DNA from 2 places in the Streptomyces sp. NPDC001070 genome. Region 1 is predicted to be linked to the other one. Evidence: riboswitches for the same ligand, from Rfam matches in the RefSeq annotation. Region 1 holds a riboswitch; the other holds the start of a gene.
The links. A riboswitch is a leader RNA that binds a small molecule or an ion and turns the genes downstream of it on or off. The one in region 1 is predicted to bind thiamine pyrophosphate.
Positions count from the first base shown of each region.

Region 2: another riboswitch for thiamine pyrophosphate. It lies ahead of thiO (glycine oxidase ThiO); the one in region 1 lies ahead of ACWDAS_RS26090 (thiamine ABC transporter substrate-binding protein).

Region 1 covers NZ_JBSFLB010000022.1:116,111-123,789, forward strand. Annotated here, with positions in the region: partial or broken gene ACWDAS_RS26080 (dienelactone hydrolase family protein) at 1-686, shown strand, start outside; gene rlmN (23S rRNA (adenine(2503)-C(2))-methyltransferase RlmN) at 1,231-2,337, shown strand; TPP riboswitch at 2,396-2,500, shown strand; gene ACWDAS_RS26090 (thiamine ABC transporter substrate-binding protein) at 2,492-3,583, shown strand; gene ACWDAS_RS26095 (ABC transporter permease) at 3,652-5,265, shown strand; gene ACWDAS_RS26100 (ABC transporter ATP-binding protein) at 5,265-6,290, shown strand; gene ACWDAS_RS26105 (LOG family protein) at 6,507-7,616, opposite strand; gene ACWDAS_RS26110 (hypothetical protein) at 7,675-7,679, opposite strand, start outside.
Region 2 covers NZ_JBSFLB010000005.1:23,440-31,118, reverse strand. Annotated here, with positions in the region: gene ACWDAS_RS07765 (deoxyribonuclease IV) at 1-856, opposite strand, end outside; gene pknB (Stk1 family PASTA domain-containing Ser/Thr kinase) at 844-2,727, opposite strand; gene ACWDAS_RS07755 (thiazole synthase) at 2,856-3,659, opposite strand; gene thiS (sulfur carrier protein ThiS) at 3,666-3,884, opposite strand; gene thiO (glycine oxidase ThiO) at 3,881-5,035, opposite strand; TPP riboswitch at 5,032-5,144, opposite strand; gene ACWDAS_RS07740 (NAD(P)/FAD-dependent oxidoreductase) at 5,227-6,432, shown strand; gene ACWDAS_RS07735 (Rv2175c family DNA-binding protein) at 6,594-6,959, shown strand; gene thiE (thiamine phosphate synthase) at 7,006-7,679, shown strand, end outside.

The DNA of each region.
Region 1 (7,679 bases):
TCCTCGAGCGCGAATTCACCCTCGGCGAGATCCCCGGCACCCTGTGGACGCCCGAATCCGCCGCACCGGCCCCGCTGATCCTGATGGCCCACAACAACGGTCTGCCCAAGGGGGAATCCCGGCTGGTGGCCCGGGCCCGGCACACCGCGGCGTGCGGCTACGCGGTGGCCGCCATCGACGCCCCCGGGTGCGGTGACCGGCCCCGTTCCACCGCCGACGAGTAGGCCCGCGCCGACCTTCGCCGGGCGATGCAGGCCGGCGAGCCGGTGGATGAGATCTTCGAGTCCTTCGTCGGCCCGCTGGTCGAAAAGGCGGTCCCGGAGTGGCGGACCACCCTGGACGCCCTCCTTTCGCTGCCCGGGATCGGCGGCCCGGTCGGGTACGCGGGGTGGACCGCCGTCGGCATTCGGCTGGCGGTGGTCGAGCCGCGCATCGCGGCCGCCGGTTTCTTCGCCGGGGGTTACGTGCCCCGCGCCCAGCGCGAGGAGGCCCGGTTGGTCACCATCCCGCTGCTGTTCCTGCTGCAGTGGGACGACGAAGGGAATCCCCGGCAGCGGGCCTTGGACCTGTTCGACTCCTTCGGTACCAAGGAGAAGACGCTGCACGCCAATCTCGGTGGGCACACCGGCACCCCGTGGTTCGAGTTGGAGGACGGGGTCCGGTTCTTCGGCCGGCACCTGAGGTGAGGCCGGGCCGTCGGGCCGGCAGCAGACGGTAGGCGGTCTCGGCCGGGATGCCGCTCATCGAGGACAGGTCCCGGCCCTCCTCGATGGCGGTGGCCGGCAGATGCACAACCGCCCCGATCGCGGCGGTACCGGCCATCGGCGGTACCGGCCGGTCGGGGCGGCGCGTCTCCGGATCGACGTCGGTGAAGGTCCCGCCGGCGGGCATCGACCACCACGGAGGGGCGCCCCCCGGCGGGCCGTACCGCACCGACGGCTGGCAGACCGGATCTGCCCTCAAGAAGCGCACGACGCATCTCCTCCACCGGCACCGCCTCCAGGAAGACGGCCCCCAAGGGACCCAGAGATGGTGCAGTGAAAAGGACAAGATCCAGCCGGCCGAAGCCACTGCTCGCAGCCGGACCCACTGGCGGCGCGGGCCGCGTCCTCCGGGCCGTCTGCGGGCCGTGAAAGGTCGGCCGGCGTTGACAGGGGACATCTGAGGGTGACGGGAGCCTCACCCATCTGACCTGGGCGGGCCCAATCGATCTGCGACACTGGATGAACCATGCCTGCACCCGGAGAACTCACATTCGTCGCGCCGCGCGGAGCCAAGAAGCCGCCGCGGCACCTTGCCGATCTCTCGCCCGAGGAGCGCCGGGAGGCCGTCGCGGAGCTGGGGGAGAAGCCGTTCCGCGCGAAGCAGCTGTCGCAGCACTATTTCGCGCGGTACGCCGATGATCCCGCCGCCTGGACGGACATCCCCGCGGCGGCGCGCGGGAAGCTGGCGGAGGGGCTGCTGCCGGACCTGATGTCGGTGGTGCGGCACTCCAGCACCGACAACGACACGACGCGCAAGACGCTGTGGCGGCTGTTCGACGGGACGCTGGTCGAGTCGGTCCTGATGCGCTACCCGGACCGGGTGACGATGTGCATCAGCTCGCAGGCGGGCTGCGGCATGAACTGCCCGTTCTGCGCCACCGGCCAGGCCGGGCTGGACCGGAACCTGTCGACCGGCGAGATCGTGCACCAGATCGTGGCGGGCATGCGCTCGCTGCGGGACGGGGAGATCCCGGGCGGGCCGGCGCGGCTGTCCAACATCGTCTTCATGGGCATGGGCGAGCCGCTCGCGAACTACAAGCGCGTCGTCGGCGCCATCCGCCGGCTGACCGACCCCGAGCCGGACGGGCTGGGCCTGTCCCAGCGCGGCATCACCGTGTCGACGGTGGGCCTGGTCCCGGCGATGCTCCGCTTCGCGGACGAGGGCTTCAAGTGCCGGCTCGCGGTGTCGCTGCACGCGCCCGACGACGAGCTGCGCGACACCCTGGTGCCGGTGAACACCCGCTGGAAGGTGCGCGAGGTGCTGGACGCCGCGTGGCACTACGCGGACGTGTCCGGGCGCCGGGTCTCGATCGAGTACGCGCTGATCCGGGACATCAACGACCAGGCATGGCGCGCCGACCTGCTGGGCCGGCTGCTCAAGAATCATCGCGTGCACGTCAACCTGATCCCGCTGAACCCGACCCCCGGCTCGAAGTGGACGGCCTCGCGGCCCGAGGACGAGCGGGCGTTCGTGGCGGCGCTGGAGGCGCACGGCGTGCCGGTGACCGTACGGGACACGCGGGGGCAGGAGATCGACGGCGCCTGCGGGCAGCTGGCGGCTTCCGAGCGCTGACCCGCGCTTGCTAGGGTGACGGTCGTTTGCGGCCGTTTGCCGTGACATCACACAAAAGAACATCCGACAGGGGAGCGCACAGAGCGCTGAGAGTGCGGCACGGCCGCAGACCCTCGGACCTGATCCGGGTCATACCGGCGTAGGGAGTCACCACATGAGCACCACCCGTCGGCGTGTCGCCGGCACCGCCCTCGTTGTCGCGCTCGGCGCGAGCGCGCTCGCCGCGTGCGGCAGCGACAGCGGGGGCGCCGCCAAGGGCGAGGGCGGCAGCACCTCCAAGACCGTGACCCTGGTCAGCCACGACTCCTTCGCCGCGTCGAAGGGCGTGCTGAAGGACTTCACGAAGCAGACCGGTTACACGGTCAAGGTGCTGCGCGGCGGGGACGCCGGGGCCGCGGTCAACCAGGCCGTGCTGTCCAAGGGCAATCCGCAGGGCGACGTCTTCTTCGGCGTCGACAACACGCTGCTGTCCCGCGCCCTCGACAACGACCTGTTCGACCCGTACGAGGCCAAGGGCCTCGACAAGGTGCCCGCCACGCTGCAGCTCGACGCCGCGAAGCACCGCGTCACCCCGATCGACTTCGGTGACGTCTGCGTCAACTACGACCGCAAGTACTTCACCGAGCACAAGCTCCCCGTGCCGCAGAGCTTCGACGACCTCGTCAAGCCCGAGTACAAGGACCTGCTGGTCACCGAGAACGCCGCCACCTCCTCCCCGGGGCTCGCCTTCCTCCTCGCCACCACCGCGAAGTACGGCGACGGGGGCTGGGAGGGGTACTGGCAGAAGCTCAAGGCCAACGGCGTCCAGGTCGTCGACGGCTGGGAGCAGGCGTACTACGACAACTTCTCCGGAGCCGGCGGCGGCAAGGGCGACAAGCCGCTGGTCGTCTCGTACGCCTCCAGCCCGCCCGCCGAGGTGCTCGGCCTGAAGACGCAGCCCGCGGAGGGGCCGACCGGTGTCGCGACCGGCACGTGCTTCCGGCAGATCGAGTTCGCCGGCCTGTTCAAGGGCGCGAAGAACACCGAGGGCGGCAAGGCGCTCGTCGACTTCCTGCTGAGCCGCGCCTTCCAGGAGGACATGCCGCTCAACATGTTCGTCAACCCGGCCCGCGACGACGCGAAGCTGCCCGAGGTCTTCACCAAGTACGCCCCCGTCATCAGCGATCCGGCCACCGTCGCGCCGGAGAGGATCGCCGAGAACCGGGAGCAGTGGGTCAAGTTGTGGTCCTCGCTGGTGCTGAAGTAGCGGAAGCCGCCGAGGGAACACACGCGAAGGCGGCGGCCGTCCGGTCGATCGCCGTACGGCTCGGCCTGATGGCCGTGCCGGTCGCCTTCTTCGCGCTGTTCTTCGGCTACCCGGTCGCCGCCATCGTCGCCCGCGGGCTCCGCGAGGGCGGGCGGTGGCGGTTCGGCCGGTTCGCGGAGGTGCTCGGCGACCCCGACATCCTCCACGTGCTGTGGTTCACCTGCTGGCAGGCGGCGGCGTCCACCGCGCTCACCCTGGCGATCGCGCTGCCCGGTGCCTATGTCTTCGCCCGCTTCGACTTCCCGGGCAAGCAGGTGCTGCGGGCGGTGGTGACCGTGCCCTTCGTGCTGCCGACCGTGGTCGTCGGTTCGGCCTTCCTCGCGCTGCTCGGGCGCGGCGGGCTGCTCGACGAAGTGTGGGGGGTGCGCCTGGACACCACGGTGTGGGCGATCCTCCTCGCGCACGTCTTCTTCAACTACGCCGTGGTCGTGAGGACCGTGGGCGGGCTGTGGGCGCAGCTCGACCCGCGGCAGGAGGAGGCCGCGCGGGTCCTCGGCGCGGGACGCCTCGCGGCCTGGCGCAAGGTGACGCTGCCCGCCCTCGGCCCCGCCGTCGCCGCGGCCGCGCTGATGGTCTTCCTCTTCACCTTCACCTCCTTCGGCGTCATCCAGATCCTCGGCGGCCCCACCTTCTCCACCCTGGAGGTGGAGATCTACCGCGAGACCGCCCAGTTGCTGGACCTGCCGACGGCGTCCGTACTGACGATCGTGCAGTTCGCCGCCGTCGCGGCGATCCTCGCCGTGCACGCCGGGACCGTTCGGCGCCGGGAGAGCGCGCTGCGGCTGGTCGACCCGGCCCGCACCGCGCGCCGGCCGCGCGGCGCCGGCGAGTGGGGGCTGCTCGCGGGGGCGCTCGGCACGGCCGCGCTGCTGATCCTGCTGCCGCTGGGCGTGCTGGTCGAGCGCTCGCTGCGCGGGCCCGGCGGCTACGGCCTCGGCTACTACCGGGCGCTGACCTCCGTGGCCGGCAGCGGGGGGACGTTCCTGGTGGCGCCGGTCGCCGCGGTCTGGAACTCGCTCCAGTACGCGGCCGCCGCCACCGCCATCGCCCTGGTCGTCGGAGGGCTCGCCGCGGCCGCCCTCACCCGGCGGGCCGGGCGCCTGGTGAGGGGCTTCGACGCCCTGCTGATGCTTCCGCTGGGCACCTCGGCGGTGACCATCGGCTTCGGCTTCCTCATCACCCTCGACGAGCCGCCGCTGGATCTGCGCTCCTCGTGGATCCTCGTGCCGCTCGCCCAGGCGCTGGTCGGCGTGCCCTTCGTGGTGCGCACCATGCTGCCGGTGCTGCGTGCCGTGGACGACCGGCTGCGCGAGGCGGCCGCGGTGCTCGGCGCCTCTCCGCTGCGGGTGTGGCGCGAGGTCGACCTGCCGCTCGTGCGGCGCGCGCTGCTGGTGGCGGCGGGCTTCGCCTTCGCCGTGTCGCTGGGCGAGTTCGGCGCCACCGTCTTCATCGCCCGGCCCGACAACCCCACCCTCCCCGTCGCGGTCGCGCGCTTCCTCGGGCGGGCCGGGGAGCTCAACTACGGCCAGGCGATGGCGCTCAGCACCGTGCTGATGCTGGTGTGCGCGGGCGCTCTGCTGGCGCTGGAACGTATCCGCATCGACAGGTCGGGGGAGTTCTGATGGCCCTGCTGCGACTGGACGGCGCCACCGTGCGCTTCGGCGGGCATGCCGCCCTGGACGCCGTCGTCCTGGAGGTCGCCGAGCACGAGACGGTCTGTGTGCTCGGGCCCAGCGGCAGCGGCAAGTCCACCCTGCTGCGCGTCGTGGCCGGGCTGCAGCCGCTGGACGCCGGTCGCGTCCTGCTCTCCGGCCGCGACCAGGCGGGTGTGCCCACCCACCGGCGCGGCGTCGGGCTGATGTTCCAGGACCACCAGCTCTTCCCGCAGCGCGACGTCGCCGGGAACGTCGACTTCGGGCTGCGCATGCGCGGCGCCGGGCGCGCCGAACGGGAGCGCACGGTGGCGGGGCTGCTGGAGCTCGTCGGGCTCCCCGGCGCGCAGCGGCGCGCCGTGGCGTCCCTCTCCGGCGGCGAGCAGCAGCGCGTCGCCCTGGCCCGGGCCCTGGCCCCCGGGCCGCGGCTGCTCATGCTCGACGAGCCGCTCGGCCAGCTCGACCGCGGCCTGCGCGAGCGACTGGTGGTCGAACTGCGCGGGCTCTTCCGCCGGCTGGGCACCACGGTGCTCGCCGTCACCCACGACCAGAGCGAGGCCTTCGCCCTCGCGGACCGCGTCGTCGTCATGCGCGACGGCCGCGTCGAGCAGGCCGGTACGCCGCTGGAGGTCTGGCAGCGGCCGGCCTCCGAGTTCGTCGCCCGCTTCCTCGGCTTCGACAACGTCGTGGCCGCCACCGTCACCGGCGACGCCGCCGACACCGCCTGGGGCAAGGTCCCCGTCCCATCCGGCTCCCCGCAGGGCCCCGCCCGGCTGCTCGTCCGGCCCGCCGGCGTGCGGCTTGTTCCCGCCGACGACGGACTGCGCTGCGCCGTCCTCGCCCGCACCTTCCGCGGCGACCAGGTCACCCTCCTCCTGCGGCCCGAGGACGGCCCTCCCCTGGAGGCCGGCTGCGCCCTGCGCGACGCCCCCGCCGAGGGCGACACGGTCGGCGTCGCCTTCACGGCGGACGAGGTCGTGGTGCTCGGCGGGTAGACCCCGTCCCGTCAGCCGCCGCGCGACCTTCCCCGGCGGCCTTGCGGGGCCGGACGCTCGGTAGTCGAGCGGCAGGGGCCTCCGCTCCGCGCCCCCCTTCCCATCCGCAGCCCGCATCTGTGCGCCCGTAGGGCGCGAGACGGCGGGACGGCCGAACACGGTGCAGGCCGTACCCCGGTCGTGCGCAACGCGGTCGCGCGTACCCCGGAGTTCGGGCTAGTCCCGCGCCAGGCGGGCCAGTGCCCGCGGGGCGTCCTCGATGGAGTCGACCAGGGCGATCCGCCCTGCCATGGGGCGGTCCGCGGCGAGTGCCTGCAGCAGGGGCCAGGCCGGGAGGCGGCGGGTCCAGTGGTCGCGGTCGACCAGGACCATGGGGCGCGGGGCGCCGTTGGACTCGTAGTAGTTGGGGGTGGAGTTGTCGAAGATCTCCTGCACCGTGCCTGCGGCGCCCGGCAGGAAGACGACCCCGGCGTTGCAGCGGGCCAGCAGGCCGTCCTCGCGGGTGGCGTTGGCGAAGTACTTGGCGATGTGCGCGGCGAAGGCGTTCGGCGGCTCGTGGCCGTAGAACCAGGTCGGTACGCCGATCGAGGCACCGCCGCCGGGCCAGCGGTCGCGCACGTCGAAGACGACGCCGGCCCAGTCGGTGATGGAGGGACGGAAGGAGGGGACCTTCGCCAGCAGCTCCAGGGCGTCGGTGAGCATCGCCTCGTCGAAGGGCGCGGCGTAGGCGCCGAGGTTGGCCGCCTCCATGGCGCCGGGCCCGCCGCCCGTGGCCACGGTCAGGCCCTCGCGGGCGAGCGCGCGGCCGAGGCGGGCGGCGCCCGCGTAGGCCTCGGTGCCGCGTTCCATGGCGTGGCCGCCCATGACGCCCACGACCCGGGCGCCGGCCACGAGTTCGTCGAAGGCGTCGGAGACGGCGTCGTCGTGGATGCTGCGGAGCATGGACGCGTATATGTCGCCGCGTCCCCGGGTGCGCAGGAACCACTCGTAGGCGCGGGCGTCCGGCGTCGCCTCGTAGCCTTCGGCGAGTCCCTCGTACAGCGAGTCGGGACCGTAGAGGGAGCCGCGGTACGGATCGAACGGCAGGTCCGGCACCGGGGGGAACACCACGGCGCCGCAGGCGCGGACGTGCGCGGCCGCCTCGGGTTCCATCGGGCAGCCCAGGAAGACGGTCTCGGCCGTGTCGGCGGACAGCAGGACGGGCGTACGGGTCGTCAGATCGACCGACTGGACGCGGTGTCCGCGCAGCGAGCCCGACGCGGCGACGCGGTCGAACTCCTGGAGGGACTCGATCTCGTGATCGTTCGGCGGCAGCACGCCCGTCACGATAGCGCCCGCGCCGAGAGCCGCAGCCGGGGGGCCCGGCCGCGCGTGACCCGCGCGGCTACC
Region 2 (7,679 bases), on a different contig from region 1:
TGCCCTTGGGGCCGCCGTTCGGCGTCTCCACGATGAGCGGGACGCCCTCGGTCGCGGGGTGGCGGAACAGTTCCCCGAAAGCGGCGGCCCCGATGTGACCGGCACCGATGTTCTCGTGGCGGTCCTTGCGGGCGCCGGCGACGTCCTTGGAGTCATTGGCGTGGATCAGCCTCAGCCGTCCCTCGCCGACCGTCGCCACCAGCTCGTCGAGGGTGGACTTCACCCCGCCGGCCGCCGCGAGGTCGTGACCGGCCGCGAACACATGACAGGTGTCCAGGCAGACGCCCAGCCGCGGGTGGTGGTCCAGGGCGTCGAAGTACGGGCCCAGATCCTCCACCAGCGAGCAGAGCGAGAAGCCCTGCCCCGCGGTCGGCTCCAGCAGCAGCCACGGGTCGTCGTCGTGCGTCAGCTCCTCCAGCAGCGGCAGCATCCGCTCCCGCACCTGCGCCAGCGCGGTGGCCCGGGCGCGGCCACCGGTCGCGGAACCGGTGTGCACGACCGCGCCCAGGGCGCCGATCGCCCGGCCCCGGCGCAGGGAATGGCGCAGCGAGTCCACCGAGCGGTCGACGGTCGCCTCCGTGTGCGAACCGAAATTGATCAGGTAGGGCGCGTGGACGTACGCGGGGATGCCCTCGGCGGCGCAGCGCTCGCGGAACTCCTCGTCCTGCCGCGGGCTGCCCGCCGGGGTCGCCCAGCCGCGCGGGTTGGCGACGAAGACCTGCACGGTCTCGGCGCCCATCCGTGCGGCCTCCGCCAGCCCCGTGGTGGCCAGGCCGCCGGCGACGGCGACATGGCCGCCGACCGGGTTGCGGGCGGCGGCAGCGCCGCCGTCGGTGGTGGTGGCTAGCGCACCCACAGTGTGATCGTGCTGCCCTTCGGTGCCTCGGTGCCGCCGCCGGGCGACTGGTTGTTGACCTTGCCGGTGAAGAAGAACTGGATCACGCGTACGTCGAAGCCCGCGCCCTCCAGCTTCGCCTTCGCCTTGTCGGCGTCCAGGCCCACGACGTCCGGGACCTCGATCATCTCCTGGCCCTTGGAGACCGTGAGCGTGACCGTGTCGCCGGCCGCCAGCTGCGTGTCCGCGCCGGGGCTCTGCTCGGCGACCGCGCCCTCGTCCGCCTGGTCGGAGTAGACCCGCCGCGGGTCGACCTTCACCCGCAGCCCGGCGTCCTCCAGCTGCAGACGGGCGTCCTCCAGCGGCTGCCCGACCACGTCGGGGGCGTCGACCGGCACACCCTTGCTCACCACCAGCGAGACGCCCGAGTCGGGCCGCCTGCTCGCGCCCGAGCCGGGGTCGGTGGAGATCACCCGGCCCTGCGGCACCTCGTCGCTGAACTCCCTGGTCACGGTGGCCGGTGTCAGGCCCGCGGTCTTCAGCGCCCGCTTCGCCTCCGCCAGCGTCCGGCCCACGACGTCGGGCACCTTCACCCGCTCCGGGCCCTTGGAGACGGTGATCGTCACCGTGCCGGTGTCCCGGATGCGCTCACCGGTCCCCGGGTCGGTCGAGGCGACCCTGCCCCTGCTCGTCGTCGAGTCGAAGGCCTCCACGACCTTGACCCCCAGCCCGGCGTCGCGCAGCTGCTGCTCCGCCTGGGCCCGGGTCAGCCCGACGAGGGCGGGCGTCCTGGTGAACTGGCCGTCGTTGATGTACCAGACGCCCGCGCCGACCCCGAGGATCACCAGCAGGGTCGCCACGACGGCGACCACCCCGGGGCGCTTGCGGGAACGGGCCGCGGGCCGGGGCTGCGGCCGGGGCGGCTCGGGCGACAGCTCCAGTCGCGCGGTGCGGTTCACCACCGCCGTGCGTTCCTCGGAACCGGCCGGGACGGCGGGGCCGGGCGCGGGGGTCCGCGCGCCGGGCGGAACGACGTCCAGCTGCTGGGCGGTCATGCTCTGGCGGACCGCCTGCAGCCGTCCCAGCAGCTCCGCGGCGTCCGCGGGGCGCCGGGCCGCGTCGCGGGCGGCCGCGTCGGCCACCAGCGCGTCCAGCTGCGGGGCGAGCCCGGGGACGGCGGCGGACGGCGCCGGGACGTCCTCGTTCAGGTGCTGGTAGATCACCTGCATCGGCGTACCGCCGGTGTGCGGCTTGCCGCCGGTCAGCACCTCGTAGAGCAGCACCCCGCACGCGTACACATCGGTGCGGGCGTCGGTCGTGCCGCTCTCGATCTGCTCCGGCGCCATGTAGGAGACCGTGCCGAGGACGCCGGTCGTGGAGGTGGTGTGCGTGTCCGCGGTCCTCACCAGGCCGAAGTCCGCCACCTTGACGCGGCCGTCGTCCCCTATGAGGACGTTCTCCGGCTTCATGTCGCGGTGCACCAGGCCCGCGCGGTGCGCGGCGCCCAGCGCGGCCAGCACGGGCTCCAGGATGTCCAGCGCGGCGCGGGGCGGCAGGGCGCCGCGGTCCCGCAGCACGTCGCGGAGGGTGCAGCCCGCGATGTACTCCATCGCGAGGTAGACGTACGTGCCGTCCATGCCCTGGTCGTAGACCTGCACGACATTCGGGTGGTCCAGGCGCGCCACCGACCTCGCCTCGCGGATGAAGCGCTCCACGAAGCCGTACTCGGCGGCGAGGGCGGGGTGCATGACCTTCAGGGCCAGCACACGGTCCAGGCGGGTGTCCAGCGCCCGGTACACCGTCGCCATGCCGCCGACCGCGATCCGGGACTCCACCCGGTAGCGGCCGTCGAGCGTCTGCCCGACGAGCGGGTCCTGAAGCGTCGTATCCACGACGGTGCAGTTTACGGTGCCAAGATGACCCTTCTGGGCTAAGCGCCCAAGTTGTGCCCCACTCGTGCGGTTCCGCAACCGGCCCGTGACCGGTGCGGTGGCGGGGTGAGCGGCGGGTACCGCGGGAGTCAGGGGGAACCGAAGGCGGGGCGTTCGGGGTCGAACGTGGCGAGTCCCGCAGCGGGGGAGGACGCGGCGGCGTAGTGGCGGCGGGGGATGCGCCCCGCGCGGTACGCGAGGCGTCCGGCCTCGACGGCGTGCCGCATGGCCTCCGCCATGAGCACCGGCTCCTGCGCCCGGGTGACCGCGGAGGCCAGCATGACCGCCGCGCACCCCAGCTCCATCGCCAGGGCCGCGTCCGAGGCCGTACCGGCCCCCGCGTCAAGGATCACCGGCACCGTCGCCCGCTCGACGATCAGCTCGAAGTTGTGCGGGTTCCGGATGCCGAGCCCCGACCCGATCGGCGAGCCGAGCGGCATGATCGCCGCGCACCCCGCGTCCTCGAGCTTCCGGGCGAGCACCGGGTCGTCGTTGGTGTAGGGCAGCACCGTGAAGCCGTCGTCCACGAGGGTCTCCGCCGCCTCCAGCAGTTCCACGGGGTCCGGCAGCAGCGTGCGCTCGTCGGCGATGACCTCCAGCTTCACCCAGTCCGTGCCCAGCGCCTCCCGCGCCAGTCGGGCGGTGAGGACGGCCTCGCCCGCGGTGTAGCACCCGGCGGTGTTCGGCAGCACGCGGATGCCGTGCCGGGCGAGCACGGACAGCACGGAGCCCTTGACCGTGGGGTCCAGCCGCCGCATGGCGACCGTGGTCAGCTCGGTGCCGGAGGCGAGCAGCGCCTGCTCCATGATCTCCAGGCTGGGCGCTCCGCCCGTGCCCATGATCAGGCGGGAGTCGAAGGCGGTGCCGCCGATGGTCAGCGGGTCGTCGGCCATGGTGGGTCAGCCTCCCTGGACCGCGGTGAGGACCTCGACCCGGTCGCCGTCGCGGAGCGGGGTCACGGGCCACTGGGCGCGGGGTACGACGGTCTCGTTGAGCGCGGCCGCCACACCGGACGGGGAGGCGGTCAGGGTCGCGACAAGGCCGTCGAGGGTGACGCCCGCGGCGACCACCCGCGCCTCGCCGTTGACGGAGACGGAGAGAAAGAGGGGCGCGGTCATGCGTACTGCTCCTGGGGTGTGGACGTGAACCGGTCGGGGGAGAAGGGCCGGGCCTGCGCGGGGGTGTCCGCCCCGGTGAGGATCTCGGCCATCACGTCGCCGGTCAGCGGCGTGAGCAGCACGCCGTTGCGGTGGTGCCCGGTGGCGAGCACCAGGCCGTCGAGCGCGCCGCGCCCGAGCAGCGGGGCGTTGTCGGGGGTGCCGGGGCGCAGTCCGGCCTGCGTCTCGGTCAGGGGCAGTTCGGTGATGCCGGGCAGCAATTCGTGGGCGTCGCGGAGCAGTTCGTAGACCCCGCCGGCGGTGACCGTGGTGTCCCAGCCCATCTCCTCGCTGGTGGCGCCGACGACCAGTTCGCCGTTCTCGCGGGGGACCAGGTAGACGTGCCCGCCGCGCACGACGGCCCGTACCGTCCGGGACAGGAACGGCGCGTACGCCCGCGGTACCCGCAGCCGCAGCACCTGCCCCTTCACCGGACGCACGGGCGGCAGCACGCGGTCGGGCAGTCCGCCGATCCGGCCGCTGAGACTGCCGGCGGCCAGCACGACCTGCCCGGCGGCGAGCCGCGTGCCGTCCTCCAGGACGACGCCCCGCGCGCGGTCGCCCGCGACGTCCACCCGCGCCACCCGCGACCGCCGGAACCCCACCCCGGACAGCTCGCAGGCGCGCAGCAGCGCCGCGGCCAGACGCCGCGGGTCGACCTGGTGGTCGCCGTCCACCCGCAGCCCGCCGCGCACACCGGGGGCGAGCATCGGTTCCAGACGGCGGCACTGGCGGCCGCTGAGCCACTCGGACTCAAGGCCCAACGAGTCCTGGAAGGAATGGAGTTCGCGCAACTGCGCGCGGTCGTCGGCGTCGAGGGCGACGGCGAGGGTGCCGCAGGTGCGGTAGCCGAGGCCGAGCTCCGTGACCTCCTCCAGTTCGGCCACGAAGGACGGATAGCGGCGCGCCGCGGCGAGGTTGAGGTCGAGCAGGGCCTGCTCGCCGTACTGCACCTCGGTGACCGGCGCCAGCATCCCGGCCGCGACCTGCGCGGCGCCGCCGCCCGGTTCGGGGTCCGCGACCGCCGTCCGCAGGCCGCGCTGGGCCGCCCGCCAGGCGGTGACCAGTCCGATGATCCCGCCGCCGATCACGACGACGTCATGACGGTGCATGGTTTTCCCGCTCCTCCCTTCGCCGGCATGACCCGGATCAGGTTCGTACGGTCGGCGGCCGCCCAGCCGCCCTCTCAGCCCGGTGCGCCGGGCTCCCGCGAGTGCTCTCCTGCCACCTTAGTACGCACCATCGGCAGCGAGTAGGGCACCGGTACCGCCGGGCGGCGCCCCCGCGGCGTTACCGTGATCGCGTGACCAGCAGCAGCGAGCAGCGCGTCGTCGTCGTCGGGGCCGGGATGGCCGGAGTGCAGACCGCCGTGTCCCTGCGCGAGCAGGGGTGGGGCGGGACGGTCACGCTGCTCGGCGCGGAGCGGCACCCCCCGTACGACCGGCCGCCGCTCTCCAAGGGCGTGCTCTTCGGCGCCGACGAGGGCCCGCTGCTGGACGTCGACTTCCCCGGCATCGGCGTCGAGCTGCTGCTGGGGCGGCACGCGACCGCCCTGCGGCCGAGCGAGCGGCAACTGCTCACGGACGGCGGCCCGGTCGGGTACGACAAGCTCGTCCTCGCCAGCGGCGCCGAACCGGTCATGCTGCCGGGCAGTGAGGGCACGCCCGGCGTGCACGTGCTGCGCACCCTGGACGACGCCACCGCGCTGCGGCCGGTGCTGGAGAACCAGCATCGGGTCGTCGTGGTCGGCGCGGGCTGGATCGGGGCCGAGTTCGCGACGGCGGCCCGCCACGCGGGGTGCGAGGTGACCGTCGTGGAGGCGGCCGAACGGCCGCTCGCCGGGGTGCTGCCGGCGCGGATCGCCGAACGGATGCGCGGCTGGTACGCGGAGGCGGGCGTCGACCTGCTCACCGGCGCGGTCGTCTCCTCCGTCGAGCAGGGCGCCGTGCGCCTCGCGGACGGCAGCGTGCTCGCCGCCGAGGCGGTCGTCGTCGGGATCGGCGCCCGGCCCGCGACCGGGTGGCTGGCCGGCTCCGGTGTCGCCCTCGGACCGGACCGCTCGGTCCTCGCCGACGACCGGCTGCGCACCTCGGTGCCCGAGGTGTACGCCGTGGGGGACTGCGCCTCCTTCCCCTCGGCCCGGTACGGGGAGCGGCTGCTGATCCACCACTGGGACAACGCGGTGCAGGGGCCGCGCACGGCCGCCGCGAACATCCTGGGCGGCGACGAGGCCTACGACCCGGTGCCGTACTTCTGGTCGGAGCAGTTCGGGCGTTTCGTGCAGTACGCCGGGCACCACGTGGACAGCGACCACATGCTGCTGCGCGGCGACCCGGACGGGCCCGCCTGGTCGGTTCTGTGGCTGCGCGAAGGCCGTCTGGTCGCGCTCTTCGCCGTGGGGCGGCCCCGCGACCTGGCCCAGGCCCGCAAGCTCATCGCCCGCGGCGTCCACCTCGACGAGGCCCTGGCCGCGGATCCGGCGGTGCAGCTCAGGGCCGCGCTCGTCTGATCCCGCGCTCGTCCCGTCCCGTCCCGCCCTGTCCCGCCCCGTTCCGCCATGGGGCCGGCGGTCGCCGGACCCATGGCGGACCCGTAGCGGAGCCGTCAGGACGGAGCAATGGGTGCCCTGAGCGGTTCCACGGCACCCGTCCGGGATGGCACGCTTGTCCTGTGACCGAGATCGACGCAAAGATTGACTCCCTCGTCCCTTCCTGGCTGAACGTCCCCGACATCGCCGAACGCCTCGACGTCGAGGTGACCCGGGTCCGTCAGCTCATCAAGGAGGGCCAGCTCATCGCCGTTCGCCGGGGTGAGAACCGGGTGCTGATGGTCCCCGCCGACTTCATCGGCGAGGGGAAGATCGTGAAGGGCCTCACCGGCACGCTCAACCTGCTCAAGGACGACGGGTTCAGCGACGAAGAGGCCCTGGAGTGGCTGTTCACCCCTGACGAGAGCCTGCCCGGCACCCCCGTCCAGGCGCTGCGCGAGAATCGCGGCACCGAGGTGAAGCGCCGCGCCCAGGCGCTCGCCGTCTGACCGACCGGCCCGCCACCTCAGCAGCCACCCGAGGGGACCCGCCCGCATGAGCACGAGCACCCGCGCGCAGCTCGCCGACGCCCGGCTCTACCTGTGCACCGACGCGCGCAAGCGCCAGGGCGGCCTGACGGAGTTCGCCGCGTTCGCGGACGCCGTGCTGGCCTCCGGGGTCGACGTCATCCAGCTGCGCGACAAGAGCCTGGAGGCCCGCGAGGAGCTGGAGTACCTCGCGGTCCTCTCGGAGGAGTGCGGACGGCACGGCAGGCTGCTCGCGGTGAACGACCGCGCCGACGTGGCGCATGCCGCGGGGGCGGACATCCTCCATCTGGGCCAGGGCGACCTGCCCGTGGCCGCCGCCCGTGCGCTGCTGGGCGACGAGGTGATCATCGGGCGGTCCTGCCACTCCGAGTCCGAGGCCGCAGTCGCGGCTGGGGTTGCCCATGCCGAAGGCCAGGGCCCCGTGGAGCCCGGTGCGGACTACTTCTGCACCGGGCCGGTGTGGCCCACCCCCACCAAGCCCGGCCGGCCCGCGCCCGGCCTCGGCCTGGTGCGGTACGCGGCGGGCCTGGGCGCGGACCGGCCGTGGTTCGCGATCGGCGGGATCGACCTGTCCAACGTGGAGCAGGTGCTGGACGCCGGCGCCCGCCGGATCGTCGTCGTACGGGCCGTCACCGAGGCCGGCGACCCGGGCGCGGCGGCGGCCGAGCTGGCCAAGCGAGT